3 regions of the Nocardia sp. TBRC8007 genome follow, and region 1 is predicted to be linked to each of the others. Evidence: predicted binding sites of a transcription regulator. Region 1 holds the regulator's gene; each other region holds the start of a gene.

Region 1 (10,121 bases):
ACGGCGTCCGTCGCGGCCTACCAGACGTCCGCGAGCGCCGACGTCGCCGCGATCATGGAGCGTGGACGGGTACCGGTCATCGTCGGCGGTTCGATGATGTACATCCAGTCGTTACTGGACCAGTGGGAATTCCCGGCCACCGACCCCGCTGTGCGGGCGCGCTGGGAAGCAGTACTGGCAGAGGAGGGGGTCGCGGTTGTGCACACGGCGCTGCGTGCGGTCGATCCGGTGGCCGCGCAGACCATCTTGCCCACTGACGGACGCCGTATGGTGCGCGCGTTGGAGGTCGTGGAACTGACCGGTCGCCCGTTCGCCGCCTCGGCGCCGGTGATCGGGCGACCGCGCTGGGGAGCGGTCGTGATCGGTGTCGACCGGGAGATCGCCGCATTGGACACCCGCATCGAGCGACGCACCGCGGCGATGTTCGCCGGTGGTCTGGTCGAAGAGGTGCGCGACTTGGTCGAGCGTGGTCTGCGTACGGGCGTCACGGCGCGGCGCGCCATCGGTTACGCACAAATCTTGTCCTACCTGGACAACGAATACGACCTGAGCCACGCGCAGGAGCGCACCCTGATCGGCACCAGGCGCTATGTTCGCAGGCAGCGCTCCTGGTTCCGGCGCGACCCCCGGGTGTTGTGGGTAGACGGCGCCGTGCCCGATCTGGCGGAGCGGGTGCTGGCCATGCTCGAAGAGAGGGAACGGACTCCGCGGTGATCCCCCATGCGCGCACGCGTAATGCCTCCGTTCAGGTGTGGCGAGCGTATTTGCACAATCGCGCCAAACGTCGCCGGGACGGTCGGTTCCTGGTCCAGGGGGTTCGTCCGATTACCCAGGCTGTAGCCAACGACTGGCCGCTGGAGACGCTGTTGTATCGCCTCGGCCGCCCGGAGTTGTCGAGCTGGGCGCGTGGGCTGTTGGATACCAGCGGGGTGCCGCAGATCGGGATGGTGCCCGAACTTATGGCTGAGCTCGGCGAAAAATCCAGGGGTGTCCCGGAATTGGTGGCCGTCGCGCTTTCGCGGCAGCCGGAGCTGGAGTCCTTCGAGCTGGGTGAGCCAGGGGAGCGCGCGCCGGTGCTCATGGTATTCGATCGTCCTAACTCGCCGGGCAATCTGGGGACGCTGATCCGCTCGGCCGATGCTTTCGGTGCAGACGGTGTCATCGTCACCGGGCACGGTGCCGACCAATACGATCCGCAAGCTGTGCGCGCCTCGACCGGTTCGCTGTTCGCGGTGCCGGTGATCCGCGCCGCCGGGCCGGCGCAGGTGCTCGAGTTCCGCGACCGGCAGGTGCGCCGTGGCATTCCGACTCGAGTCGTCGGCACCGACGAGCACGGCCGCCGTGCCGTCTATGACCACGACTTCACCGACGCGACCATTCTGGTCGTGGGTAACGAGACCAGCGGGATGAGCGCGGCCTGGCGGGAGGCCTGTGGCGACACGGTGCGTATTCCGATGGGTGGCACGGCCAGCTCGCTGGGCGCGCCCTCGGCGGCGGCGGTAGCGCTCTATGAAATTTCCCGGCAGCGCCGGACGTTCGTCAAGTGACCGTAGACCGAGCGACGAGGAGAGGAAGTCAGCGCACGTGCCGGACATCGAGTTCATCAAGGGGCACGGTACCCAGAATGACTTTGTGCTGCTGCCCGACCCTATGGCCATGCTGTCGCTGGCTCCCGGGCAGGTCAGCGCGTTGTGTGATCGTCAGCGTGGGTTGGGTGCAGATGGTGTGCTGCGGGTCGCGCGCGCTGGCGCGCTGCATGCCGAGGGCGTGCTCGCCGAGATCCCGGAGGGGGTCGGCGCTGAGGACTGGTTCATGGACTATCGCAACGCCGACGGCTCGATCGCCGAGATGTGCGGCAACGGCGTGCGGGTATTCGCTCACTATTTGGCGGCGTCGGGGCTGGAGGCCCGCGACAGCTACATCGTCGGAAGTCGCGCCGGTGCGCGCCCGGTCACTGTGCACACAGGGGGCGCGGTCCATGGGGACGTCACTGTCGGTATGGGCCAGGTACGAATGCTCGGCGAATCCACGGCGACCGTCGCGGGCTGGGCGTTGTCCGGGATCGGCATCGACGTCGGTAACCCGCATCTTGCTTGCGTAGCTCCAGGGATGTCCGTGGAGGCGCTCAGGAAACTCGATCTGACTGTATCGCCCGGTTTCGATCCCGACCTGTTCCCGCAGGGAGTGAATGTCGAGATCGTTACCGCACTGGACGCCGAATGCTCCGTCGACATGCGGGTCTACGAGCGCGGCGTCGGCGAAACACGTTCGTGTGGAACGGGAACTGTGGCCGCGGCCGCCGCCGCGCTGGCTGTCGATAGCTTCCGTATCGAGGAGGACGCCAGCCGAGTTCGTGTCCGGGTGCCAGGTGGTGAGCTGACTGTCGCGCTGGAGTACGGCGCGGCGTGGTTGCGCGGACCATCAGTCCTGGTGGCGACCGGCAGGCTCGCCCATTCTTGGTGGGATGGCTTGCGCGCCGCGTGACCGCCGGATAATCGGGTGCGTCCTGCGATGATGTCATGGCAGCATGGATGGTGTATGAGGAAATCAGAGACGTATGAATTCACCCCGGCCGATCGTTCCGTCGAGTCGGCCGAAGATGTGGCTGTGGGAACGGGGGCGGATATCGTGACCGAGGACGTTCTCGCCGAGCACGCCGCTCGGCGAGAACGTTCGGGCTGGTCGGCCGACCCGACCGCAGGTGAACTGCAGCTGGCGGATCGCAGCTCTTTGCGCCGCGTCGCGGGTCTGTCCACCGAACTGACCGATATCACCGAGGTCGAGTACCGACAGTTGCGCCTGGAGCGGGTCGTGCTGGTCGGTGTCTGGACCGCGGGGACCGCTACACAGGCGGAGGCGAGCATGGCAGAGTTGGCAGCGCTGGCCGAGACTGCGGGATCGGAAGTGTTGGAGGCGCTGATCCAACGCCGTGATCGCCCCGACCCCGCCACTTACATCGGTTCCGGAAAAGCCGACGAATTGCGCTGTGTGGTGCTCGAAACCGGTGCCGACACCGTGATCTGCGACGGTGAACTGACCCCGGCGCAGTTGACCGCGCTGGAGAAGGTCGTCAAAGTGAAGGTGGTCGACCGGACCGCGCTGATTCTGGATATCTTCGCCCAGCACGCGACCTCTCGCGAGGGCAAGGCGCAGGTATCGCTGGCCCAGATGGACTACATGTTGCCGCGTCTGCGTGGTTGGGGTGAATCCATGTCCCGGCAGGCCGGTGGCCGTGCGGGCAGCAACGGTGGCGTTGGTCTGCGCGGTCCGGGCGAGACCAAGATCGAAACCGATCGTCGGCGCATCCGTGAGCGTATGGCCAAACTGCGCCGTGAGATTCGCGATATGAAAACCGCTCGCGACACCATGCGGGCGCGCCGGTACTCCAGCGGTACCCCTTCCGTGGCGATCATCGGCTATACCAATGCGGGCAAATCGAGCCTGATGAACTCTCTCACCGGCTCCGGAGTATTGGTGCAGGACGCGTTGTTCGCCACTCTCGATCCGACTACCCGCCGGGCCCAGCTGGAGGACGGGCGCGAGGTGGTCTTCACCGACACGGTCGGTTTCGTTCGACATCTGCCGACTCAGCTGGTCGAGGCATTCCGCTCCACTCTGGAGGAGGTCACTGGTGCCGATCTGCTGCTGCATGTGGTGGACGGCTCCGATGCGCTACCCGCCGAACAGATCAAAGCCGTGCGTGAGGTGGTCACGGACGTGATCAAGGAGTCCGGTGCACCCGCTCCGCCGGAATTGCTGGTAGTCAATAAGATCGATGCGATCGGCCCGACGGACCTCACCCATGTGCGCGCGCTCCTGCCGGACGCGTCGTTCGTTTCCGCACACCGTGGACAGGGCATGGACGCACTTCGGGCGCGGCTCGCCGAATTGCTCGGCGAGTTGGACGTGGAAGTCGGTGCGCTGTTGCCGTACACGCGCGGCGACCTGATCGCTCGTATCCATGCCGAGGGCCGCATCCTGAGTTCCCACCACGAAGAGAGCGGCACTCGTGTTCGCGCTCGCGTCCCGCACGCCCTTGCTGCCGCCCTGGCGGAGTACGCGCATGTGGGCGCGAACCACGCGCGGGAGACCGGCGAGCATTAGCGGTGTGGGTCGGTGCCGACTCGATGATCCGGTAGGGGTGGAGGCCGGGGCGCTGCTCGCTACCAGTGATTTTTCGATGAGATGTGGGCGTTTTCACATTTGACCATGACATGTCGGACGGTATGGTTTCCTGCTGGGGCGATGACATGCGAGTTCGCGTCCGCCTTCGCGGCGCGCCGGACACCTTGATCGGTTTGTAGCGGCACTCTTGTCATGCGTCGCGCGCATTCGGTGCCACGTAGTCGATTTCGTTACGCTATTGTCGTCGAATCGACGCAGGAGGGTTTATGTCGGACGTGCGCCCCGATTCCGGTACCCGGCACTCCAGTGCTGGGGACATCATCGATCCAGTACTCAGCGACGGTGCGCCACTGGCGGTTTCGCTGACCGACGCCGACTTGAGGCTTGTCGACGCCGTGCTCGCGCCGCTGCGGGCGTGGACGAGCCCGCGTTTCTACGGCCTGGAGAATATTCCTGCCGATGGGCCGGTGTTGCTGGTCGGTAATCATAATCTGATGGGCGGTATCGATGCTCCACTGCTGTTCCCCGAGATACTGCGCCGCCGCGGTCGTATCATCCGCGGTCTCGCCGAGAATGTACTGATCAACGTCCCCGGTGTGCGTCACCTGTTGCACCGCCTGGGCACGGTGCGTGGAACCAGGCCTAATTGTCTGGCCTTGCTCCAGCGCGGTGAGGCTGTCCTCGTTTTCCCCGGTGGCGGTCGGGAGGCGGTGCGTCGCAAGAATGAGAAGTACATGCTCAAATGGGAAGGGCGCAGCGGTTTCGCGCGCATGGCCATCGAGGCGGGAGCTCCGATTGTTCCGGTCGCGATGATCGGCATCGACGACGCCTACGACATCGTGGTCGATGGTGACCACCCCTTCCTGCGCCCATTGCGCTGGACGGTGGAGGCGCTCGGACTCAGTCCTGATCTGACTCCTCCGCTGATCCGTGGTATCGGCCCCACCGTTATCCCGCGGCCGGAGCGTTTCTATTTCTCTGTAGGCGCTCCGATCGAACCGGCCCCTTGGCTCGACGCCGACGATGTGGACGCTGCCGCGGTGGAGCTTCGCGATGTGGTGCGTAAGGCACTGGAGGAGGAGATGAAATTCCTCTTCACCGAGCGGGAGCGCGATGAAGCTCGCACCTTGGCGGGTCGTGCGCGCAACTGGTTGAAACGCTGACAGCTGCTACGGTTTCCGGCCTGGGCGATAGCTTTCGGATTCGACTCCGGTGCGAGCGCGGTGTTGTTCTCCTTCCGAATCCATAGGCACCGAACGGAATTCGTGCAGCCCTTTCGGACCGCATCGCGGTCGGTGTAGTGGCCTTCCGGATGTGGGTCGATGCGCCACATCCTGTGCGAGTACGTCACCTGAGGTCGTCTCCGTGTTCGCCGACGCCGCATTTGCTGGGGTAGCTCCGCAGTCAGGGATAGAAGTGAACGCGGATTCTCATTCCGGGTACCCTATGGGGCATGACTGGTCGGTGTGGATCGGCCAGTGTGGTCACTAGGAGGTCGGTGTGGAGCGCACATTGTTCGAGCCGGAACACGAGTTGTTCCGGGAGTCGTTTCGCAAGTTTCTCGATCAGCACGTCGCACCGCATCACGCGCAGTGGGAAGAGCAGGGCATCGTCGACCGGGCAGTCTGGCTGGGGGCAGGCAAACAAGGCTTCCTCGGTATGGCCATACCGGAGCAGCACGGTGGTGGCGGGGTGCAGGATTTCCGCTACAACGCCATCATCGCCGAGGAGACGGTGCGCGGCCAGTACTCAGGTCTCGGCTTCGTATTGCACAATGATGTGATCGCGCCTTATTTACTGGACCTGGCCAACGACGAACAGAAGCAACGCTGGCTACCTGGTTTCTGCGCCGGAGAGATCATCACCGCGATCGCGATGACCGAGCCAGGCGCGGGTTCGGATCTGCAGGGCGTCAAGACTCGTGCGGTGCGCGACGGGGACGACTGGATTCTCAACGGCGCCAAGACTTTCATTACCAACGGTATCAATGCTGATCTCGTGACCGTGGTCGCGCAGACTGATCCCGACAAGGGGGCGATGGGCTTCAGTTTGTTCGTGGTGGAGCGTGGCATGCCCGGCTTCGAGCGTGGCCGTAACTTGGACAAGCTCGGGCTCAAGGCCCAGGACACCGCAGAACTCAGTTTCAGTGATGTACGTGTGCCCGGCAAGAATCTGCTCGGTACCGAGGGCATGGGCTTTATCCATCTCATGCACAATCTGCCGCAGGAACGGTTGTCGATTGCCGTCATGGCAGCCGCGGCAATGGAGTCCTGCCTGGAAATGACCATCCAGTACGTCCGTGATCGTAAGGCGTTCGGCAAGCCTATCGGGGCACTGCAGAACACCCGTTTCGTGCTCGCCGAGCTGGCCACCAAGACTACTGCGGTGCGCTTGATGGTCGACAAGTTCATCGAACTGCACAATGAGGGCAAGCTCAGCGCCGAGGATGCCGCCATGGCCAAATGGTGGAGCACCGAGGAAGAGCTGGATCTGATCAACCGCTGCCTGCAGCTACACGGAGGCTATGGCTATATGAAGGAATACCCGATCGCCAAGGCCTACATGGACGCTCGCATCCAGACCATCTACGGCGGTACCACCGAGATCATGAAGGAGATCGTCGGGCGCAGCTTGAAGCTCTCCTGACACATCCCCTGATCCATCATTTGGCAGGACGCCGCGCAGTAGTCGCTTCCGGCTGCGACTGGGTCGGTGGCGTCAGATCTTGCGGATGACCGTGACGACTTTGCCCAGGATCTGCGCCTCGTTGCCGGGGATCGGCTCGAAGACCGGATTGTGCGGCATCAGCCAGATGTCCTTGCCGGTGCGCTTGAAGGTCTTCACCGTGGCTTCGCCCTCGATCATCGCCGCGACGATGTCGCCGTTGTCGGCGACGTTCTGCTGTCGCACGACCACCCAGTCGCCGTCACAGATCGCGGCGTCGACCATGGACTGGCCGACTACTTTCAGCAGGAACAGCGAACCGTCACCGACCAGTTCGCGCGGCAGCGGGAAGATTTCTTCGATGGCCTGTTCGGCCAGGATCGGGCCACCGGCAGCGATCCGTCCGAGCACTGGGACGAATGCGGGTGCGGGCCGATCGGTATCGACGGTGTCCTCGGCGTGCTCCACTGCGGCGACCGGTAGGTTGGTCACCGATCGCACCACTTCATCCAAGCCTCGGACATCCACCGCGCGTGGCCGATTCGGATCGCGCCGCAGATAGCCCTTGCGTTCGAGGGCGCGCAGTTGATGGGCGACCGAGGATGTAGACGTGAGCCCTACGGCGTCGCCGATCTCCCGAATGCTCGGGGGGTAGCCGCGTCCGCTGACCGATGTGTGGATCACCCCGAGTATTTTGCGCTGGCGTGCGGTGAGATCCGCTCCGGTACCCGCCGAGTCGGCGCCGCCGCCGGTCTCGTCGCTCATATCGCCCGTCTGCCTCACCGCAACCGCCTTTCCTGCTGTATCCGGCCGATCGGTACCCGGCGCGTGTCCGCATGGCCCCTGTGTCCGGGTGCTTCGAATCTATCCCGCCCGCGCCGATGTATCAAACATCTGTTCGACGTATGTCGGGCGTTTCTGCTGACTTTGCCAACTGGGCATGGTAGAAATCGAACACCAGTTCTTCGAACATTTGATCGAACGTCGGCTGGATGCGAGTTCGAACGAACAGCATCGGCTCGAACGGCAACGGAGCACCTACCACGGAGGTTTGTCCGATGAGCACTGCGATCAGCAATATCACCCCACTGAGCGGCGAGACCGCCCTGCCTACCGACGGCATCATCCCACCGATCGGTGTGGTGAACACGGAGTTCGCTCGTCGTGTCGCTGGTCTGCGTATGGAGGAAGAAGAGTTCGGATGCGGTACCGATCAGTGGATGCCGCGTACCGGCGTGCGGTCGTTGGCATTGGTATCCGAGCATCGATCCGCAGCTGATCGACGACCGCGCGATGTGCGGCCCGGTAGTGGATTCGTTGCGTATGGCAGTAATGCGAGGGTTTCTGTTCCCCGGCGCGCCTGTGTTGTGGATCCGATGCGCCGTATCGAGCACGCGCAGATCGGTTTCGCTGCGCTTGCTGTCGCTGCGCTGCTCACCGCCGTGGTAGTAGTGGGACTGATCGCGGTGGCGCATGTGCGGGCAGGTGACTGGGGTGGTGCGCCCGGTGGATCTGCCCCCGCGGTGGTGGATGGTGCGGGCGGATCAGGGGCTGTGCGTGTGGGCTGACCGGGGAGTCGAACATCGGGATTCGGCAGAAATAACATAACGCCGCAACGGAACCCGTTGGTTCGGTGCTGACGAAGTGGCCCGCTCGCCATTGCGTGAACGATGTCGAGGGTCCTCGGCGTATGGCCTTCTTCAGCATCAGTGGCACTGTTACCGGTCCTCTTGGTGGGAACTGGCCACGCAGCGGCGGATCACTGGATGAGCGTGCCTGTCGGACGGTGATCGGGGTGAGTGAGATGATTCGGGTACTCGGACGGGTATCCTCGAAGTGTTATGCGGGTATTCCGCGTGTCCTACACGGAATACCCGGTGCCAGGGTATAGACCTCGATACACGTGCTCGCCGGGCCGATCACCGCGATCGGTGGGAGGCTCGGCCGCGAGACACGCGCATCGACGAAGGATTTCTCGGATGCATTGCCCGTACTGCCGACACCCGGACTCCCGGGTCGTGGATTCGCGTGAGGCCGACGAAGGTGCGGCCATCCGCCGTCGTCGCGCGTGCCCACAGTGTGGGCGGCGGTTCACCACGGTGGAAACCTCCATCCTGTCCGTGGTCAAACGGAGCGGGGTCACCGAGCCGTTCAGCCGCGAGAAAGTTATTCGTGGTGTGCGGCGATCCTGTCAAGGCAGGGAAGTCGATGACGATGCCTTGAACCTGCTCGCGCAGCAGGTGGAAGACACAGTGCGGGCAAAAGGGGCTCCGGAAGTGCCCAGTCACGAGGTGGGCCTGGCCATCCTCGGGCCGTTGCGCGACCTGGACGAGGTGGCTTACCTGCGGTTCGCTTCGGTCTATCGGTCGTTCACCTCCGCCGAGGACTTCGAACGAGAGATCCAGCAGATGCGCCGAGCGCGTGCCGAGGCACTGTCAGCCGCTGACTGACTCAGCGCCGGACTGACGCGATCGCCTTCTCGATCCGCTTGGCGGACACCGGGAAGGAGGTGCCGAGTTTCTGCGCGAACAGGCTGATGCGCAGTTCCTCGATCATCCACCAGATATCGGTGATCGCGGGGGTATGCCTGCGGTGCTCCGGCAGCGAATCGACCAGACGATCGTAGGAAGCCAGTACCCGATCGAGTTCAGCCATTCCTTGTCGATCGCGCACCGTCGAGCCGGGCAATGCGTGCAGACGCAGCAGCGCCGCTTGCAGATAGCGGGGTAGCTCGCGCAGCCTAGTCGCGCCCCATTCGGAGACGAAGCCACGGAATACCAGATTATCGAGTTGATCACGCACGTCATCGGCGATGTCGCGCTCGCGGATCTGCGGGAGTGCGACCGAAACCTGGTGGGCGACGGCGAGTACCGGCACCACCGAGCGAAGCACGCGCGCAGTGGTGGAGGAGAAGTCGGGACGAATCCGGGCGACGAGCCTGTCGAACTCTACCGGGTCGTGCACCGGACCGCCTGCGGCGGCGAGGAGTTGGTCAGCGGCGGCCGCGCGGCAATCCACGAGCAGCTCCTCCAGCGAGTCGTAGGGATTCTGGCTCAGCGCAAGCCGATCCGCAGGTGACAGACCCGAGGTGAGGGCGCGGAGCGACACCGGCAGGGCGTGCAGTAGTAGTGCCTTTGTGCCGGAGCGCATCGCGGTGGCCTGTTCGGCGGGGGTGCTGAGCACCCGGACCGCCACTCCTTCGCGCTCGGCGACCAGAGCGGGATATCCGGTAACGGTCTGCCCGGCCACTTCTCGGCGCACTGTCGGCGCGATAGTGCCGAGCGATTCGGAACTCCATACAGTGGCAGGTGGGCGTTCTACTCCGGCGGCAG
Region 2 (10,121 bases), on a different contig from region 1:
GCAGTGTGTGGAGTTCTGGCGGACAGGGAGGCCTCCAGGGTCGTGCGGACAATGGACGCACGGGGTCGAAGAGCGCCCGAGCGCTGCGGGTGATTCAATCAGCCGAACGGGTACGGTCCGGGCCGATCGGCACGGCGGACACGCCGCCTGTTTCGAAGAATACGCGGGAGTCCGAGCGAGCAGGCAGTGCCGCCACCGGACACCTCTAAACTAGATCGGTGACTTTCGACAACGCGCGGGGAAGCTCGAACCCTGCCCGGCCTGCTCGGACATCTCCGGGTGTCTCTGGAACACCTTCTGTTGTCCAGAGCTTGCGGGCTCATACGGGGCATGCGGTGCCGTTCTCGGTGGAGTTCAATCCACCCAGGGACGAGGCCGCCGAGGCGCGGTTGTGGCGTGCGGTGCGGCAATTCGAGCGCATGCATCCGGCGTTCGTGTCGATGACCTACGGCGCGGGCGGTTCCACCCGTGGCCGCACCGTGCGAGTCACCGGTGAACTCGCACGGGAGACGACGCTGTTGCCGGTTGCTCATCTGACCGCGGTAGACCACAGCGTCGCCGAGTTGCGCTCACTGGTCGGTGCATACGCCGATTCCGGTATCCGCAACATTCTGGTACTGCGTGGTGATCCGCCGGACGACCCCCTCGGGGAGTGGCACAAGCACCCCGACGGAGTCTCCTACGCCGAGGAGTTGGTGCGCATTGTGCGCGATCTCGGCGACTTCCATGTCGGTGTTGCTTCATTCCCACAAGGCCACCACCGTTCACCGGACCTGGCGACCGACACCGCGTTCCTGGCCGCGAAATTGCGGGCCGGCGCGGAGTACTCGATCACTCAGATGTTTTTCGACGTCGAGCACTATCTGCGTCTGCGCGATCGGATCGCGGTGTTCGATCCGATCGAAGGCGCCAAGCCGATCATCCCGGAACTGATGCCGATCACCTCGCTGCGCACTGTGCAGCGTGCCGAACAATTATCCGGCAGAGCGCTCCCCACCGCCGTCATGGAGCGGTTGCGCGCAGCGGCGGGCGATGATGAGGGGAACGCCGCGGCGGTGCGCGCCGCTGGTATCGAGATTGCCACTGAGATCGCGCAGCGGCTGATCGACGAGGGTGCGCCCTGCCTGCACTTCATCACCCTCAACTTCGCCAAGGCGACCAGCGAGGTGCTAGCCAATCTCGGCTACGGTGTCATGGGTGCGCCGATCAGTGCCTGACCCCGTGCGTCGGAAGTCCGGTCGCACACTGTAGGTGGGTGCGTGAATCGCTGTGGTCGTATAGTTTTCATGCCTCTGCCTCTGCGTGGGCCGGGATCGGAAGCCCGCCAGGGAGTCGCTGTCCGCCATACGCCCTGCTGTATGTGTTGCCGGAATACTGTGCTCGGCGATACGGCACAAGAGTTCAGGGGAGCGTGCGATCCTTCCAGCGCGCTGTGCCACGGCGCCGTGCCCGGTGCGAACGCGCCCACAGCAGCAGATATGCCCCTACTGACAGGGGATGGGCGAGGGCGGCGAGAATGTCGGCGCGACCGAGTGGCCCGCCGGTCTCGAGGGAACGGGCCAGCAGTCTGCTCATTACCGCGGCGAGCCAGCCGATCGAGCCCATGCGCCGGATCGAGCCCTTACCGAGGACGGCGGCCGCGGGCGGCACCAAATAGACAAGGGCGGACAACAGCCCTACCGCGGCCCCTCCTGCCACTGTGCCTCCATAAGCCGACCAGAGCCAACGGGTGTAGCCCATGCTCAGCTCGGCCGCACCGCGGTACATTCTGGTGCGGGTCAGCGGGCCCGCGGCCACTAGAGTGGTGGGATGCCCGGCTCGACGCAGCATGCGGGCGAGTTCGAGGTCCTCGGTGCGGCTTCCCGCCACCGCCGCGTGGCCACCCACCGCGCGATAGCGCGCGAGATCGAACACGAGAAACTGACCGCAGGCCACCGCGGTCGATGGCCGCGGGCTTCGTTCGGCCACGGTGATCGGCAGGGTCGAGGCCCATGACCAACACAGCAATGGTTGCACCACGGCCTCAGCTGCCGACCCGGTCAACTGCAGCGGCCACGGCGAGATCAGAGCGGCTCCCCGCTCGCGCAGGATGCCGACCGCTGCCGCGAGTGCGGTTGGGGCCAAACGCACATCGGCGTCCAGGAAGACCAGCACCGGCGCTGTCACTGTCGCGGCCAACCAGGCACAAGCCGCGGCCTTCCCGGTCCATCCTTGGGGTGGTTCGGATTCGGTGCGCGATAGGGTGAAGCGTGGATCACCTGCGATCGCCGCGCGGGCGGCGACAGCGGTGCCGTCGGTGGACCCGTCGTCGAGAATGCGTACCGACAGCTCTGGTATGCCTACCTGCGCGCGCAGATCGGCGATCAGATCAGGAAGCCGGTCGGCTTCATTACGCGCCGGGATACAGACAGTGATCGGCTCGCGCACCATGGCAGGCGTCTCTGTCAACTGCCGCACGGTGATTCGGTTGTACAGCGCGACACCCGCGCCGAGTATCGCCAGTGTGGCGGCGCAGGCGGTCGGGATCGAGCCCGCGGGTAACGGCTTCGGCTGATCGGCACTCAGCATATGCGCCACGCTATCCCGGTGCGCGGGCCGAGTGTTCAACGGTTCTGTGTCACCCAACGCCACCAGCGGATCAGGGAGAATCCGGTGCCGGGCGGGGCGGGGTTGCGGTCCATGTACGCCATAACGGCGACGATGGCGGCGACCGCGAGTGTGATGCCGCCGACAATGCCCGCCCAGCCTGCGAACGAACGAGTGTTCGGGTCGGCGTATCGGACCTCAGCGTGCACCGTGGAAACATCACCGGGCGAAAGTTTCCAGGAGACGGTGTTGTCGCCCTCGCGGATGCCGTTGGTTCTGGTGACGTGTGCCGGAAACGCGATGGTGAATCGCACATCGGAGCCGTGCGGTGGAACGGATTCCAGATCGATCCGGCCACTCAAGTCGACCAGATCTCCGGTGCGTTGGAATTGCAGCTGGAACAAGCCTTGGGTCTGTTCGGACAGCTGCCCGAGTTGCTGCACTTCGCCGAACGTCAGATCGTCGAAGAACACCTGACTGCCCACGTATCCATCTCGAGTGTACGGTTCTATCCGTAATTTCGCGGCGATGGCTTCCGGTGCTTTGAGCTGAGGGCCTTTGTCTCCGGGGTCGCCGGGCACCGCGGCGACTACGATCCGGCCCGATACCCGGTCGTTGGACGAGACGCCCATCGACACTTGGACGCGCAGGCAGCTCGCGAGCATCGGGACCAGTAATGCCGCGAGCAGGAAGGACGCCGTGGCACGTGCTCCGGTGTGTCGGGGCCGTTGCGGCGGGCGTTCCGGGGTGGCGGGCTTCATAGGGACTGGACTCGACTGCACGGGGATATCGTGCCAGGTGGCACGGCAGGCAAGGAAACGCTGGGCGCGAGACGTGTCGGCGTGCTGCGCCGAGTACCTCGGGCCGGTCATCTCTGTGTACGGGCCGCTCTGAGCAGTAGCGGGACGCCGAGCACCCCCATTCCGGCGAGACCGTAGCAAGCGGAGAAGGGGAGGTCGAGGAATACCGCATGCGCCAGTGCCGATCCCAGCCACGTCCACAGGAACAGTGCGACCGGTACGGCGAGCGCGATCGCGCCAGGTCGCGATGGCGGGAGGCGGTCAGGTGCCGCGTGTTCCCAGATCGTCAGTGCTCCGGCTATCGCGAGAGCGACGCCGAACCATCCCAGATAGTTCGTATATGGAATCTGCTCCAACCCAGGTAGCCCGGAGGTGGTGTCGCACCAGGTCCACTGCCCGTCGGCGACCATCTGCGGATCCAGGAACAGATCCCAGCCCACCGCGCCGGTCGCGGTCAGCACGATCCGCGGCACCGTACGTCGCGACACTATCCTGGCCACTATGTACACAGGATAAATTCCTCCTGCCCAGGCCAGCGCGATGAGCAACGGCACATCGAACAGGGTGGGGCCGAGCCGGTCGGCGGTGTATGCGTAGCGGCCGAACGGTACACCGGTCGCGACGCCGACCACCTCCGCCAGCAATCCGATACCCGAGACGAGCACCAGAAAACCGATGGCATACCGAATACCCCTGGTAGCAGTCGCGTTGGCCAGTGCAGCAGCAGCGCACAGCAGCACGATCGTGACGGTACTGCGGTCACGCGCAGCACCCGTAGTGAGGGGATAACTGATTTGCGCGACCACCGCCGCAGCGACGAGGGCCAGTGGTAGGAGGAAACGCGGCGAACGCGATCCCCGCGAGGTGGGACGTGCAGTCCGGGCGCGGTATGGCCGCGGTGACTCGGCGTTGTTCAGAGCCGTGTTCGGCGCGTCGTCCGGGTCTGTCATCGTCTCAGCCTGCGGCGCCGTATGTCGCGTAGTGCTATGTTCGCGGCGTTGCGGCCGCTCGTTCCGCAGACACCGCCGCCAGGATGGGTGGACGCGCCGGTCAGATACAGTCCTGGCGCGCCAGGTACTCGTTGACCGGACAGTTCCGGCAGGGGGCGCCATAGCATCATCTGGTCCAGCGACATCTCCACATGCATGACGTTTCCGCCGATAAGCCCGAGCTCACGCTCCAGATCTACTGGCGTCTGCACATGCCTGTGCAGCACCGTTTCGGTGAAACCAGGCGCATAAGAATCGACTTCGGCGATGATCCGGTCGCTCTCCTGCTGGGCGAGCGTAGCCCAGTCGCTGCCGTCGGCAGGTCGATAGGGGTGCCATTGAGCCCACAACGACAACTGATGTTCGTCGGGCGGCACGATGGTCGGGTCCAGCGCGCTGAAGCTCATCGCCAGCACCACTGGCCGCGGTGGTATCTCTCCTGCCAGTGCCGCACCGTGCGCGCGTCGCAACTGTGCGCGATCGGATACCAGTAATTGCAGCCCGTGAGCGGAGTGTGTGGCCGGGCTGCCCGGATAGTGGGGCAGTTCCCGGGTGGCGACTCGTACCACCATGCCGATCCCGGGCCCGACACGAATGCGCCGCCGCCACTCGTCGAGCACCGCACCGTCGAATCCACCCGCACGTAGCAGATCGATCGTGGTCAGTATGTGAGTGCCCGCGATAACGATGTCGGTACGCACTTCTCGTCCCGACACGGTGCGGACTCGCCAGCCCTTGCCGTCACGGAACAGTGCCGATACCGCGTCGCCCGTGGTCACTGTCCCGTTGGCGGCGCGGAGCCGCGCCGCCAGGGCCGCGGTCAGTGCGCCGCTGCCGCCGACCGCGCGACCGGGGGGCAGCGTGTGCATGAGTGCGGCGAAGCCGACCATCGGTGCCGTGCCTGGTTCCGACATCGGCGGGCCGGATTGCGCGCCGAACCACGCCAGTGCCGCTTTCAGGCGTTCATCCTCGAAGAAAGTGTCCAGCAACGCGTCTCCGGATTGCAGGAACTCCCGAGACAGCGCGCTGCCGCCGTTGGGTGCGTCCAGGCCCCAGAACGACCGCACCAGCCTGCCTGGCGTCGGACTGATACCGAAGGCCCGCATGACGCGGGTACTCCGTGGCCCCCACATCCGGACGAACCGGCGATACGCTGTGGCATCCCTGCTGCTACAGGCCGCGGCGATCGAGGAGCAGGTCGACTCCAGGTCACGGTGGAAAACGATCGCCGGGCGGTCTGCGTGAGCGGGGGCGAATCCCCAAGGATCGCAATCTATGTAGCGTAGCCCGAAGCGGTCGAGTTCCAGATCTTCGGGGATCCCGGTATGACGGATCATGATGTGTGCCGACGAGCCACGATCGACCTGATGGCCTGGGAACCGTTCGACCGTGGATACCGCGCCGCCGAGTACATCGTCGCATTCGAGCACTTCGACCGAGTGCCCGGCGCGGGCGAGGTAACACGCGGCGATCAGGCCGTTGTGGCCGGAGCCGACTACAACCGCTGTCATGGGACTCTCACAACGGCAGCCGCCGACCGAGGATCGCGAACGGCCTGGTGTCGCCCGCGAACACGAAGTTACGGATCACATCGGTGAATCCCTGCCTGCGGTACAGCCGCCAAGCGCGATTGTTCTCACCGACGACCTCGGGGGTGGACAGCAGTACGGTCTGCTCGGCCCGATCTCGTAGCAACCGTTCCAGCAGGGTGGCGCCGATGCCATGGCCTTGAGCGGTTGGATGCACATGGAGTTCGGTGAGCTCGAAGTAATCCGAGAGTAGTTCTCGCGCGGAATGTTCCGGCCAGCCCGACCGGCGCATTCCGTTGTGCACCTGTTGGTGCCACCACTGCTGGGTGGCACCGCGATAGCCGTAGGCGACTGCCATGATGGGTGCCTTCCTGAGATCGATCCGACCGGAGTCATCGGGTAACACGGCGGCGACCGCTCGCCAGCCGGGTCTGGTCATGTGTTCGGTCCACATCGGCGCGCGATGACGTTCGGTGCCACGCGGATAGTCCATGGCCGCCACGTATACCGCCAGCGCGTCGGGCAGCCGGGAGCGCAGAGCCGCCACGGAGAGGTCGACAATGGCGGGTGCGGGAATGTGATTGGGCTTGACAGCGGTCATGGCTCTCATCGGTTGCGCGCGGACACGGGAGTTTGTCGGGGGGTGTCTCTACTATTCGAGTTCAATTGAAACGTTCGAATACCTGTTCTGTTCGGGCAGTGCCGGAAGGCGGTGCGGCACGCCGCCTCCAGCCTAGAGACCCGGCCAGGGCGCGTGATGGTGGAGGGACGGCAATGTCTGGTCGAGTGGAACATCCGGGGCGGCCCGGCCGGGCCGGCAAGCTGTTGGCGCGGGCGGATGGCTTGCTCATGCAAGCGGCGGGGGAACGAGATCCGCGGGAGCGGTTTCGTACCGCCTATCTGGCTGCGCTGCGTGGTGCGGGGGCGGTGATCGCTCTCACGGCCGCCGATGCCGCGCCGAGGGCGCGATCACGGAACGCGTGGGTGCTCCTGCAGCGCGCCGCGCCCGAGTTCGTGATGTGGGCGGACTACTTCAGCGCGCACTCGGAGACCAGGGCCGCGTTGGAGGCCGGACTCGACCGGTGCATCGACAATCATGTGGCGGACGAGTTCCTTTCGCGAGTCGGCGCCTTCCTCCATGACGTGGAAGATCTCCTCTCGGCATCGGCTCGATTGCGACCTGCGCCGGGCGGTACCGGAGGTATGACAGCTTAGTTATCGGCGAGTAGGTGGTCTGGCCCTGTTCGAACTCGTATCATTAGTGTCGGATAGCCGCCAAGGTCGGCTATCTGCCGCCTACCCGGAGGCGGCAGCCACGTCCTAGTGCCGGGGGAGGTACCGTGCCACTCTCCGAGCACGAGCAGCGCATGCTCGAACAGATCGAGAGCGCTCTCTATGCTGAGGATCCCAAGTTCGCCTCGTCCGTCCGTGGTGGACGGCTTCGTACGACGTCGAGTCGTCGTAGACTTCAGGCCGCGGCGTTGTTCGTCCTCGGCCTCTCCCTCCTCGTCGCAGGTATCGCGGCGCCCGTGAAGCCTGGTGGCTTTCCGATCATCAGTCTGATCGGATTCATCGTCATGTTCGGCGCGGGTGTTCTGTTGCTACTCGGCGCATCCAGAAGCGCCGCCAAGAACGAGCGATCCGGTGGGGATGCTTCCTCCGGAGGCTCGGGCGGCCATGCGGGCCGTCAACGAAAGTCCGGCGGCTTCTCCGAGCGCATGGAGGACCGCTTCCGGAGACGGTTCGAACAGGAGTAGCCAACCCAGGCGATCGGTAACCTCAGCACAGACTGCGACGCCGCACCGTAGAGGGTGCGGCGTCGCAGTCTGTCGGTGTGCTCACTGGCGTCGCGGATGAGCTCCGGCGGAATTCTTGTTTCCCCACCTTCTCCCACGCCCTTCCCCGCAAGTGTTCTTCACGGGTGCGCATGAGCTGTACCAGGGCATTTGCTGAGTATTTTCGGGTACTAGATTGAAGACACGACGCGTGTCGGCAGAACTCGCGAAAGTCCCCCACCACAGTGATAGCTGTGCTGAGCTGCGGAATCGATTGAGCCAGGAGTCGGATCACTGCTTGTTTCGATTGAAAGTGGGGGAAAGTGGGGTAATGTGGGGCGCGCAGTACCGAAAGGCCGACCATCGAGGTGATCGACTAGGGAGGTATCGAGATGTTTCTCGGTACCTACACGCCTCGCTTGGATGACAAGGGGCGACTCACGTTGCCTGCGAAGTTTCGAGACGATCTGGCGGGAGGGTTGATGGTCACGAAGAGTCAGGACCACAGCCTTGCCGTGTATCCGAAAGAAGAGTTCATCGCGCTTGCCCGGCGTGCCGCCGCCGCGTCTCGAAACAATCCGCAGGCCCGCGCGTTCGTCCGGGCGCTCGCAGCCGGAACGGACGAGCAGCGTCCAGACGCGCAGGGCCGGATCATGTTGTCGGCCGAACATCGTCGCTACGCCGATCTGAAACGGGATTGTGTGGTGATCGGTTCGGTCGACTTCCTGGAGATATGGGATAAGCAGGCGTGGGAGTCCTACCTCGCCGAGCACGAGGAGGACTTCTCGCAAGCAAGAGACGAGTCGCTGGGCGGGATCTTCTAGCCGCGAGCGAACGAGTGCCGCGCGGTCTCTGCCCGGGCGCGGACCCTGACGTACTTCCCCGACGCCAGGCGCCGAAGTTCGGTCAGAGACCACGGGGCATTCGTATCCGTAGCAAAAGCACTGTGTATCAAGGCAGCACCGCCTATCCAGGCGATTTGGTCGTGGTGCGGGACAAGGCGAGGCAAGACTCCGGGAGGCCGAGGTGAACCGTGAACAGCGCGGCCCCCGCCATGTTCCGGTTCTGCTCGAGCGATCGGATGCGCTGCTGGGACCGGTTTTGGCCGAGCCGAGCGCGGTCTATGTCGACGCGACTCTCGGTCTCGGTGGTCACGCCGAGCATTTCCTGCGCACCTATCCCGGCCTCCGGCTGATCGGTCTGGACCGGGATACCACCGCATTGCAGCTGGCCAGTGCGCGGCTGGCGCCGTTTGCAGACCGAATCACGCTGGTACACACTCGCTATGACGGGATCGCCGACGCATTGCTCGAAGCAGGGCTTTCCGCCACCGGCTCGGTCGCGGCGATTCTGATGGACCTCGGTGTCTCATCGATGCAGTTGGATGAGGCCGAACGTGGCTTCGCCTACGCCGTCGACGCCCCACTCGACATGCGGATGGATTCGAGTGGTGGGCCCACCGCTGCCGATGTGCTCAACACCTACAGTCACGGCGATCTGGCCCGTGTGCTGAAAACCTATGGGGAAGAACGCTTCGCGAGCCGGATCGCTGCCGAAGTACTTCGGCGGCGCCGGAGTAAGCAGTTCAGTACCAGTGCCGAGCTGGTGGAGCTGCTCTACGCCACGATCCCCGCGGCCGCTCGCCGTACTGGCGGGCATCCGGCCAAACGCACCTTTCAGGCGCTGCGGGTGGAGGTCAACCGGGAACTGGAGTCGCTACGCGCCGCGATGCCTGCCGCGCTCGCCGCACTGGGCGCAGGTGGCCGCATCGTTGTCATGTCTTATCAATCGCTAGAAGACAAGGTGGTCAAGCAGGAGCTCTCCGTGCACACGACATCCAGAACGCCGGTGGGCCTTCCGGTCGAACTACCCGGTATGGGGCCGGAGTTCAGGATGCTGACTCGCGGCGCAGAGAAGGCGACAGAGCAGGAGATCAGGGAAAACCCGCGCGCGGCACCGGTAAGAATGCGCGCGGCAGAGCGTATCCAGGAGGCGCGGTGAGGAATCATGGCGCAGCGCCTTGTCGCGCCGATCGGGTGCGGGTGTCCCGCATGGGCACTGTAGGCGCGGTGAGGAATCATGGCGCAGCGCCTTGTCGCGCCGATCGGGTGCGGGTGTCCCGCATGGGCACACGAGGCCGGAGTGCGCGGCATCATGCTGCGTTGTCCCGGCGTCTCGCGAGGGCAGAGGAGGGGAACCGATGAGCATGCGGACACGAGCTGTCGAGGCGCCGGACCGGGTCGCCCGGCGGGTAAAGGATGCCGAGCGAGTGAAATCCGGTGCGGCGCAACGTGCCTACACGCGGCGTCGGGTGCGTGCTGAGAATCGTTCGGACACCGCGCTGCTACCTACTGTGCGGCGCTCGGCTACAGCCACGCGCGTCCCCTTCGTCGCTGCCGTTATCGCGCTGCTCGGTTGTGGGCTCGCGCTTACTCTTGTGCT
Region 3 (10,121 bases), on a different contig from region 1:
CCGAGTTCGTTGAATGCCCAGATCAGCGGAAGTCCGATCGTGAACAAGCCGGTCGGCGCGAACAGCGCCCACAGCCATAGGTAACGCTTGCTATCACGCCATGCGGATACCTCGACCTGGCCTGCGGATTCGCCAACCTCCTTCGAGGCTACTGAAGTAACCGCATCTGTCAGGTGCGTTGACTTCGCCGACATTGCCGTCTCCCATCCACAACGCGATGCGTGTGATGCAACATACTTTCCAGATAGACAATATCTGCATATTTGTCGTATGTCTAGACAAAATTATTCGTATGTAAAGCATGGAACGGGCAGAAGGGCCGCCAGGCACCGCACCGAATGGCGCGGTGCCCGATGACGCCTACTCGATTCGGTCGTAACTCAGCGCAAGAGAACGTCGGCGCCCGCAGGCATTGCGTCGACCGGCCACCAACGCAGATCGGTGGACTCACTGCTGCGGACCGGCACTGCCCCCGCCGGCGCGATGATCCGGAACAGCAGGTCCAAATGCCTGGTAGGCGCACCAAGCGAGCAGACGATAGAGTGCGCCTGGGCGCCATACAGTTCGGGCACCAACCGAAGACCCGTGATCCCAGACTCTTCCGTCGCTTCGCGCAATGCCGCATCGACGACCGTGTCGTCATGCTCCTCGCAGTGCCCGCCGAGCTGGATCCACCGGCCCACGCGCGGATGCAAAGTCAGCAATACTTCACGTCCATCATGCGAAAAGACCACTGCCGAGGCGGTGATATGCCCTGGCGCGTGCTCACGCAGGCACCCACGTGGTGCCGAGCCGAGGAATGCCAATATCGCTTCGCGTAACGATTGATCCGCATCGGTGTCCGGACGCCATGTTTCGAGCAAATCCGTCGCCGAGGCATGCAGCGACTCGACGCTCACCGATTGCCTCCCCCCGCAGCGAACGAACCAGAACCGAGCGCCCTCACAGCTCGACCAGCCAGGAACCGGCGTCAGGTACCGGCCTCGGACTCAGCTCTTCCAGCGGATACCCGATGGCGATAGCACCCAAGGGGTTCCAATCACCAGCCAACCCGAGGATCTCTCGGGTGAGTTCCGGCGCGAAGATAGTCGACCCGATCCAACAACTGCCGAGCCCTTCTGTGGCCAGCGCGACGAGCAGACCCTGCACAGCAGCGCCTACCGCGACGGTGAACATGGTGCGCTCGCTGGCACGCCTGCGCTCATCCGGATAGTCGTGTGCGCCGTCCGGCACACAGAACGGGATGACTACTTCTGGGGCATCGAACAGGATTCGGCCGCGAGCCACGCGACGCTCTATCCGTTCCGGCGCAAGCCCGTCAGCGGCGAGATCGGCACGCCACTGCTGCGCCATCGCCTCCAACAGCCGTGTGCGTAAGCCCGGCTCACGTAGCCAAACGAACCGCACCGGCCGGGTGTGGTGCGGTGCGGGCGCGGTCAACGCGACGGACACCGCGGCCCGGATTCGCTCTGGATCCACCGGGGTATCGGCGAACTGTCGGATCGAGCGACGCAACAGGACCGCCTCGCGCCGCCCTTGTTCGATGGCCTCGGCGGTGCCCAGCCAGAACAGGTCCTCAGCGCCACCCCGAAGCAGATCAGTGGCAGTGGACCCATCGTCGACAATCGACAGCCCACGCACCACCGCGACCGGCACGCCACTGAGTTTGCCTTTCACCAGGTCCGCGGCGGCAGCCAGCTCATCGGCCACGGCGACCTGGGTGACATACAGCTCATTACCCTGGGCATCGACTGTGCCAGCGTAATCGTGCAGCACTCGCAACCCCGCCGCACCGACTGCCGCGTCGGTCTGCCCATGACGCCAGGCGCGGCCCATAGTGTCGGTAACGATCACCGCTATTGACACGCCCAACCTTTCGGCCAGCGCGGCGCGCAACGCTTCGGCACTGGCGTCCGGGTCGGTCGGCAGCAGAACCAGTTCGCCCCGTTCGACATTCGAGCCGTCGACTCCGGAAGCCGCCTGCACGATGCCGAGCTTGTTCTCCGTGATCAGGGTGCGGCCCTTGCGCGCGAGCACCCGCACCGACTCCAGATCGACGAGCCTGCGCCGCGCGATATCGCGTTCTTCTGGATCCAGCGGCGCGTGCACGATCCGCCCCTCGGACTTGGCGACGATCTTGCTGGTGATCACGAGCACGTCACCATCAGCCAGCCAGGGCGCACACCGTGCGATGTGTCCGGCGAGATCGTCACCGGGCCGGAATTCCGGAAGTCCGATGACGGGCAGAATGCGCAACTCTTGCGCTGCGTGGTCGTTCGGTATGGTCACAGCTCGGCTCCAGCGAGATCCAATGCCTGACGCACCATTTGAGCGGTGGTCGGCGGGTCGGTCATCAACAGGGGCACGCTACGCACTTCGACGCCGGGCACCTCGGCGGTGTCGGTACTGTGGATCAGCCAGCCATCCAGAATTCCGGTCGCCGAGCGCGCGCCATAGTACCGGCCGATCGCTTCGGCCGAGCTCTCCACCCCGATCACCGACAAGCACTCATCGGCCATGCCACGCAATGGTTTTCCATCGATAACACCGGATACGCCGATTACCTTGGCCGCAGTAGTGCGCAGGGCACCGCGAATGCCGGGCACCGCGAGGATGGCACCGATACTCACGACAGGATTCGACGGCGCGAGCAGGACCACGTCGGCAGATTCTATGATTTCTATCACATTTGGCGCCGGCTTCGCTTCATCAGCACCAATTGTGACGAATCCATAGGTGTCGATGTCTGTGCGATACCTGACCCACCACTCCTCGAAATGGATCGCGCGCCGTTCGCCAGGGTTGTCCGGATCGGACACAACGACGTGGGTTTCACATCGATCATCAGTTGCCGGGATCAGTTTCAGGCCGGGTTGCCACCGATTACACAGCGCCTCGGTGACCACAGAGAGCCGGTAACCGGCACGTAGCATTTCAGTGCGGATCAGATGTGTGGCGATATCACGGTCCCCCAAGCCGAACCAGTCCGGCTGTGCGCGATACTTCACGAGTTCTTCCTTGACGTGCCAGGTCTCACCGGCCCGGCCCCACCCCCGCTCGACATCGATACCGCCACCAAGGGTATACATGCAGGTATCGAGGTCAGGGCAGATCCGGAGGCCGTGCATCCAAATGTCGTCACCGACGTTCACGATCGCCGACACGTCCGCCTCGGGCAGCAGTTCCCGGACACCCTGAAGAAAACGCGCGCCACCGACACCACCGACCAGGACTGCGACCCGGGGTCTGCGCGCGGTCGTGGTGTCCGTTTGTTGTCCAGTCACATCCGTACAGCCTATGCGTTGACACGACAGGTTCGATTCACTAGCAATTTGCCATCAATTTGCTACTACACTGAACAAGATCGGTTCGGAATGTGGCTGCGGATAGTAACGGAATAGCGTCGGCGGCTTGACCATCGACGCGTCCGGCGTGTCTAATCACAGTCATGTCATTCCAGCGTTCGCGCGGAAGGTCAAGGCGCGGGCAGTTTTTCGAACAGATGTTCGCATCGGGATGATGGGCTCGGAGGCGTCCGCGGGACAACGTCGCGGGGTATGGCCGTCGGCGCGCATGTCGGTCCGACGGAAAGAATCATTCTGCGCTAACACACAGTGAGGAGGCGGAGCGATGGCCAACGAGATGGTCTCGCCGACCGATTCCACAGCAGGCGCAGCACGTGGCGTCTGCGCAGACAACGACCAGAAGGGCGAGGAGGGGGGTGACGGAGTCGCGGCCCCTCCGCTCAGCCTGGTCGTGGTCGGCTTCGACGAAATGTTCGACTCCATCGAAGAACAGTGGCAGGAGCGTGCCCTGTGCGCGCAGACCGATCCGGAGGCGTTCTTCCCAGAGAAGGGCGGCTCGACCCGCGAGGCTAAACGGATCTGCATGGGCTGCGAGGTACGCGACGAATGTCTGGAATACGCGCTCGCGCACGATGAACGCTTCGGCATCTGGGGTGGACTCTCCGAACGGGAGCGCCGCAGACTCAAGCGCGGCATCGGCTGACAGACATACGCGTGCGCTCGGAGTCGCCCTGGCGGGGCGGACGGCTCCGAGCGCACGCGACATGACTCGACCGGATCTCCCGACTCGATACGGACAGCTCGGGCGACTTGGCCTAGGTTCTGTGCTGTGGCACGTTCCCGTAAGCGCCGACCACCGACTGCACGATCCGTGACCCGCCGCGGCCACGGGGTACGCGGCCCGATGCTGCCGCCTACCGTGCCGGCATGGCGAACCCGAGGCCAGAAGTTCGATCGACTGGTGCTGGAGGCGTTCGCACCGCTGGACACTCGCTGGCACGACCGGCTCACCAAACTCGATATCGCCGTCGACGATGTGCCTAAGATACGTCCGCTGCACCCGGATTCGGTCACCTGGCCGGACGAGGTGGTCGCCGATGGTCCGGTACCGCTGTCTCGGCTCATCCCGGCCGGCGTCGACCGGCACGGCACAGCTACCCGCGCGCGGGTAGTGCTGTTCCGCAAGCCACTCGAACTGCGTGCGGGCGATCCTGAGGATCTACTCGATCTGCTGCGCGAGGTGCTGGTCCAGCAAGTCGCGACCTACCTCGGCGTGGACCCCGACGTGATCGATCCGGAGGCCGGATGAGCACAGACCGATGATTCTTCGAGCGTGTCTGTCCCCATCGACGCGCCGGGGCGGCTACTCTCATCGGCGTGATCCCCATGCGTCGTTGCTGCCGACCGGGCTGCAAGAATCCGGCTGTCGCGACGCTCACCTATGTGTACTCGGATTCGACAGCGGTGGTCGGACCACTCGCGACAGTCGCCGAACCGCATTCCTGGGATCTCTGCGATACGCACGGCTCACGTATCACCGCACCGAAGGGCTGGGAACTGGTTCGCCACGAAGGCGGATTCTCCTCCAGCACACCGGATGACGACGATCTGACCGCGCTCGCCGAAGCTGTGCGGGAGGCAGGGCTGCGCCGCAGGCCGCCCGAACGCGACCAGCGCGGCTACCGGGACTACGCGCCCCCGCCCCGCACCGGCCGCACCGGCCGTCGCGGCCATCTGCGCGTTCTTCCCGACCCCCCATCCTGATCCGGACCGGGACGGTGTCGGACCGGCCCAGCGCAACCACTAGGGTGTTGGGCATGACAGTCGCCCGCTCCGCCGAGTTCGTAAACGCGGTGATCAAGGCTTACGACGTTCGCGGCGTGGTCGGTGAGCAGATCGACGCGGAATTCGTCGAGGATATCGGTGCGTCCTTCGCCCGGCTGATGGGCGCGGAAGGCGCGGACCGGATCGTCATCGGACACGATATGCGGGACTCCTCACCCGAACTGTCGGCCGCCTTCGCCGACGGCGTGCTCGGTCAGGGGCTCGACGTGGTGCGTATCGGCCTCGCCTCGACCGACCAGTTGTATTTCGCCTCCGGTCATTTGGACTGTCCAGGTGCCATGTTCACCGCGAGCCACAACCCGGCCCGCTATAACGGCATCAAGATGTGCCGGGCCAAAGCTCTTCCTGTCGGCCAGGACACCGGCCTGGCCACCATCAAAAACGAATTGGTCGTAGGCGTGCCCGCGTACACGGGCACGCGCGGTACCGCGACAGAACTCGATCTGCTCGCCGATTACGCGACCTTCCTGCACAGCCTGGTGGATCTCGGCGATATCCGTCCGCTCACCATCGCCGTGGACGCAGGCAACGGCATGGGAGGACACACCGTGCCCGCAGTACTCGGATCACTGCCGCGGGTGACCATCGCTCCACTATATTTCGAGCTGGACGGCAGTTTCCCGAACCATGAGGCCAACCCGCTCGATCCAGCGAACCTGGTGGATCTGCAAAAGCTTGTCCGCGATACAGGCGCAGACATCGGTCTCGCCTTCGACGGTGACGCGGATCGTTGCTTCGTGGTCGACCAGAACGGCGACCCCGTATCACCGTCGGCGATCACCGCCCTGGTCGCCGAGCGAGAGCTCGCCGAAGAGCCCGGCGCGGTGATCATCCACAACCTGATCACGTCGCGCGCGGTACCCGAGCTGGTGCACGAGCTAGGCGGAACTCCGGTGCGCACCCGAGTCGGCCACTCGTTCATCAAGCAGGAGATGGCCGCCACCGGTGCCGTCTTCGGCGGCGAGCATTCCGCGCACTACTACTTCCGAAACTTTTGGGGCGCCGACTCCGGTATGCTCGCGGCGCTGCACGTATTGGCCGCACTCGGCGAGAAAGCCAGGCCGATGTCGGAACTGGTGTCGTCGTATACCACCTACGCGGCCTCCGGCGAGATCAACTCCACCGTGTCCGATCCCCGCGAGCGGATGATGGCCGTGGTCGAAGCGTTTACCGACCGGGCGCACTCGGTGGACCGGTTGGACGGGGTAACGGTACAACTGGCCGACAATGCCTGGTTCAATCTGCGCGCATCGAATACCGAGCCGCTGCTCAGGTTGAACGTCGAGGCGCGATCGGCGGGGGAAGTAGACGCACTCGTGACCGAGATCCTCAGCACCGTGCGCCCCTGACTGGAATAGTGGAATCACAGGCCTTGGATTCACCCGGCTCCGGCACGGTCCGGCAGTCGAACCGGGTGGGCACGGGAGCGGCAGAAACGATACAACGCGATGAGGGGAGGTGGAACGCCCGATGATCGCTGGAACACCGGTGCTCGACCTCGACGATGCCGCTTCACTCGAAGCAGCTGACGCTGGCGGCGCCCTGCGTTCGGCCGCCTCCGGTGGCGCCCAGGTGCGCGCTACCGCGGCAGCCGTCGGTGAGGACGCATTGGCTCATCTGGCCAATCTTCGGCCACGCAGCGTGGTGCTGGTCTCTGGTTCCGGACGCGCCGCTCGTGCTGCCGGACTCCTGGTCGCCGCTCTCAGTGATCAGGCGGGCCTGCCTGTCGTCCCCGTCACCGCGCTGCCGCCCTGGGTGGGCCCGCTGGATGTCGTGCTGGTCTCCGGCGACGACGCGGGCGACCCGAGGCTGATCGACGCCGTGGACCGGGCGCTTCGCCGGGGCGCCGAAGTGGTGGTCGCGGCACCGCATGAAGGGCCGCTGCGTGCTATTACGGCCGGGCGCGCTGCTCTGCTGGAACCCAGAGTGCAGGTACTCGGGCGCAACCGCCTCCTACGTTTTCTGGCCGCCGGAATCGCGGTGTTGCGCGCGGTCGACCCTGTGCGTACCGGCATCGCCGTCCCAGAGCTCACCGAACTGGCCGACATCCTGGATGCGGAGGCACTGCGCGACGGTCCGCGTAACGAGGTCTTCCACAATCCCGCCAAAACGTTGGCCGCGCGTATGCAACAGCGCAGCGTAATACTCGCGGGTGATTCCCCGGCCGCCACCATACTGGCCGGACACGGCACCGAGGTACTGCTACAGTCCGCGGGCAGGGTGGCCACCGCGGTGGACCTCACCGAAGCCATCGCAGCGAAGGATCGCCTTGCTGAGGCGGCAGGCGAATCCGCGCCCGATTTCGATCCGCTGTTCCACGACGAAGAACTCGACGGCCCCGCTCCTGTGGAGCGTGTCCAGGTATTCGTGCTCAGTGCTGATCACGATCGGACCGCCGCACGCCGCCGTATCGCCGTCTTCGACGGGGGCCGGGCCGGGCTGGTGGACGCCGATCTGATCAATGCCGATGTAGATCTGCTGGACACCGAGATCACCGATTCCGCTCCGGCCTCCGGAGCGGAATCCGCACCCGAGCACGGCACCGAGCTCGAACAACTCGCCGTACTCGCGCTGCGACTCGAGATGGCCGCCGCCTATCTGCAGCTGATCGGCTTCGGCGCTACTACAGCTGACAACCAAGGGCAGTACGGGAGAAATTACTAGTGCACGAACTCGTTGGTACGCTGCGCTCGTACGCTTGGGGCTCGCGCACCGCGCTCGCTCAATTGTGCGGCCGACCGGTACCCTCCGCTCATCCCGAAGCCGAGCTTTGGTTCGGTGCCCACCCCGCCGACCCCGCGTATGTGCACATCGGTGACCGCGCCGTCTCCCTCGCGGAGTTGATCGCCGCCGACCCGGAACGTGAACTGGGCGCCACTGCAACGGAATTCGGTGGCAAACTACCCTTCCTACTCAAAATTCTGGCGGCCGAGGAGCCGCTGTCGCTGCAGGCGCACCCGAGCATGGCGCAAGCCGAGGCCGGGTTCGAGCGAGAAGAACATGCCAAGGTGCCCTTGGCATCGCCGCTACGCAATTATCGCGACAGGAACCACAAGCCCGAATTGGTCGTCGCACTGAACCGATTCGAGGCACTGGCCGGTTTCCGCGACCCTCGCCGCACGGTCGAATTGCTCCGCACGCTGGCCGTGGAAAAATTGAGTTCCTACATCGATCTGCTTGCCGCGCAACCCGATTCGGCGGGACTGCGCGCCTTGTTCACCACCTGGATCACGCTGCCGCAGCACGTGCTGGCCACATTGCTGCCCGCGGTACTCGACGGTTGTGTGCGCTATCTGTCCAGGACGAGCACACGTGAGTTCGCTGCCGAGGCCCGCACCACACTCGAACTCGCCGAAGCCTATCCGGGTGACGCGGGTGTGATCGCGTCGCTACTGCTGAACCGGATAACGCTGGAACCGGGACAAGGACTGTTCCTCGCGGCCGGAAACCTCCATGCCTATCTGCACGGGCTCGGTGTAGAGATCATGGCCAACTCCGATAACGTGCTGCGCGGCGGTCTCACCCCGAAACATGTCGATGTGCCGGAACTGCTGCGAGTGCTGGACTTCGAACCGATCGACCTGCCCGTCGCACTGCCGGAGCCCGCAGGTGATGGGTCGGTGCGCTATCGCACTCCGGTGCCGGAATTCACGTTACGTCGCTTCGATCTCGTCGCCGGCTCTGCCCAGGTCCCGCTGACCACAGCAGGACCGGGCATCGTGTTGTGCACCATGGGAACGGTGCGCCTGCTGCGAAACGACTCCTCACTTGTACTCACCCGCGGCGGTGCCGCCTGGCTTTCCGCTGCCGACACCGATATCCGCGCTCGAGCGGTGGATGGCGAAGTCCAGCTGTTCTGTGCCTGTGTCGGTACGGATTTCTGACCGGCGGCGAGATAGCGGGTAGCTCCTCCGACGCCGAGTGCCGCTGCCATACTCTGTTCGCGGTGACTCGAGCAGAGAGGACATACTGCCATGTCGGCTGGTGGTGGCAAGAAGGCGATCATCGCGGCGCTGACCGCGAACGCGGGAATCGCTGTGGCGAAGTTCGTCGGCGCGGCGATCACCGGCTCGGCATCGATGTTCGCCGAGGCGGTGCACTCGGTGGCCGATACCGGCAATCAGGGATTGCTGCTTCTCGGACAGCGTCGCGCCGAAAAGGAGGCGGATGAACTGCACCCGTTCGGGTATGCGCGCAGTCGCTATTTCTATTCGTTCATCGTGGCGCTGGTGTTGTTTACGCTCGGCTCCGGTTATGCCCTCTACGAAGGCTTCCACAAGATCCGACATCCGGCGCAATTGAGTTCCCCCATAATCGCGATCGTCATCCTGGTGATCGCGATCGGATTGGAAACCTACAGCTTCATGACAGCAGTGCGCGAGTCCGCGGCGGTGAAGGGTGACGCGAGCTGGTGGCGGTTCATCCGCAATTCGCGCAGCCCAGAACTTCCGGTGGTACTACTGGAAGACACCGGCGCGCTGATCGGTCTGATCTTCGCGCTCGCGGGCGTCGGGCTGACTATGCTCACCGGTGACCCGGTCTGGGACGGCATCGGCACCCTGGCCATCGGCGGGCTGCTCGGTGTTATCGCCATTGTGTTGATCGTGGAAATGCAGAGTCTACTGATCGGTGAGGGCGCCACGACCGAAGAGAACCAGCTGATTCGCATGAATATGGTCGACGACAACCGCATCGATCGGGTGATCCACCTCAAAACCCAATACCTCGGCCCGGAGGAGCTGCTCGTGGCGGCGAAGGTCGGCGTGGTACCCGGCCTGGATATCGCCGCGATCGCGCGCGCCATCGATGACGCCGAGTCCCGTGTCCGTACTGCCGTCCCCGCCGCGCGTGTCATCTATCTCGAACCCGATCTCTATCGCGTCGAACCCGCCGAGAGTTAGGGCCGTCCCGCCGTTCACGCAAGGACGGTGTCACGCGAGGCCGGCGTCGCGGCCCTTGCGAAGCGCTTCG

Evidence for each region. Region 1 encodes LexA, which represses DNA repair genes until DNA is damaged. Its sites were predicted from a motif close to CGAACANNTGTTCG; they were not measured.
Region 2: the regulator LexA is predicted to act here: its motif matches at 6,581-6,594, upstream of ACX4ZE_RS01945 (SAV_6107 family HEPN domain-containing protein).
Region 3: the regulator LexA is predicted to act here: its motif matches at 3,496-3,509, upstream of cofD (2-phospho-L-lactate transferase).

The regions. Positions count from the first base shown of each region.
Region 1 covers NZ_JBWSOR010000002.1:332,483-342,603, forward strand. The annotation lists gene miaA (tRNA (adenosine(37)-N6)-dimethylallyltransferase MiaA) at 1-714, shown strand, start outside; gene ACX4ZE_RS04155 (TrmH family RNA methyltransferase) at 711-1,547, shown strand; gene dapF (diaminopimelate epimerase) at 1,594-2,484, shown strand; gene hflX (GTPase HflX) at 2,539-4,104, shown strand; gene ACX4ZE_RS04170 (lysophospholipid acyltransferase family protein) at 4,392-5,288, shown strand; gene ACX4ZE_RS04175 (acyl-CoA dehydrogenase family protein) at 5,626-6,771, shown strand; gene lexA (transcriptional repressor LexA) at 6,844-7,554, opposite strand; gene ACX4ZE_RS04185 (hypothetical protein) at 7,848-8,357, shown strand; gene nrdR (transcriptional regulator NrdR) at 8,769-9,239, shown strand; gene hrpA (ATP-dependent RNA helicase HrpA) at 9,241-10,121, opposite strand, start outside.
Region 2 covers NZ_JBWSOR010000001.1:435,855-445,975, forward strand. The annotation lists gene ACX4ZE_RS01910 (polyprenyl synthetase family protein) at 1-38, opposite strand, end outside; gene ACX4ZE_RS01915 (methylenetetrahydrofolate reductase) at 219-1,217, shown strand; gene ACX4ZE_RS01920 (glycosyltransferase family 2 protein) at 1,402-2,568, opposite strand; gene ACX4ZE_RS01925 (LppM family (lipo)protein) at 2,604-3,347, opposite strand; gene ACX4ZE_RS01930 (carotenoid biosynthesis protein) at 3,455-4,336, opposite strand; gene ACX4ZE_RS01935 (phytoene desaturase family protein) at 4,333-5,886, opposite strand; gene ACX4ZE_RS01940 (GNAT family N-acetyltransferase) at 5,894-6,505, opposite strand; gene ACX4ZE_RS01945 (SAV_6107 family HEPN domain-containing protein) at 6,679-7,119, shown strand; gene ACX4ZE_RS01950 (DUF3040 domain-containing protein) at 7,245-7,661, shown strand; gene mraZ (division/cell wall cluster transcriptional repressor MraZ) at 8,072-8,503, shown strand; gene rsmH (16S rRNA (cytosine(1402)-N(4))-methyltransferase RsmH) at 8,706-9,680, shown strand; gene ftsL (cell division protein FtsL) at 9,880-10,121, shown strand, end outside.
Region 3 covers NZ_JBWSOR010000004.1:73,286-83,406, forward strand. The annotation lists gene ACX4ZE_RS06105 (alkane 1-monooxygenase) at 1-194, opposite strand, end outside; gene ACX4ZE_RS06110 (NUDIX hydrolase) at 381-899, opposite strand; gene ACX4ZE_RS06115 (coenzyme F420-0:L-glutamate ligase) at 943-2,289, opposite strand; gene cofD (2-phospho-L-lactate transferase) at 2,286-3,284, opposite strand; gene ACX4ZE_RS06125 (WhiB family transcriptional regulator) at 3,775-4,008, shown strand; gene ACX4ZE_RS06130 (metallopeptidase family protein) at 4,210-4,614, shown strand; gene ACX4ZE_RS06135 (DUF3499 domain-containing protein) at 4,692-5,069, shown strand; gene ACX4ZE_RS06140 (phosphomannomutase/phosphoglucomutase) at 5,123-6,499, shown strand; gene ACX4ZE_RS06145 (tobH protein) at 6,621-7,814, shown strand; gene manA (mannose-6-phosphate isomerase, class I) at 7,814-9,034, shown strand; gene ACX4ZE_RS06155 (cation diffusion facilitator family transporter) at 9,125-10,051, shown strand; gene ACX4ZE_RS06160 (phytoene desaturase family protein) at 10,066-10,121, opposite strand, start outside.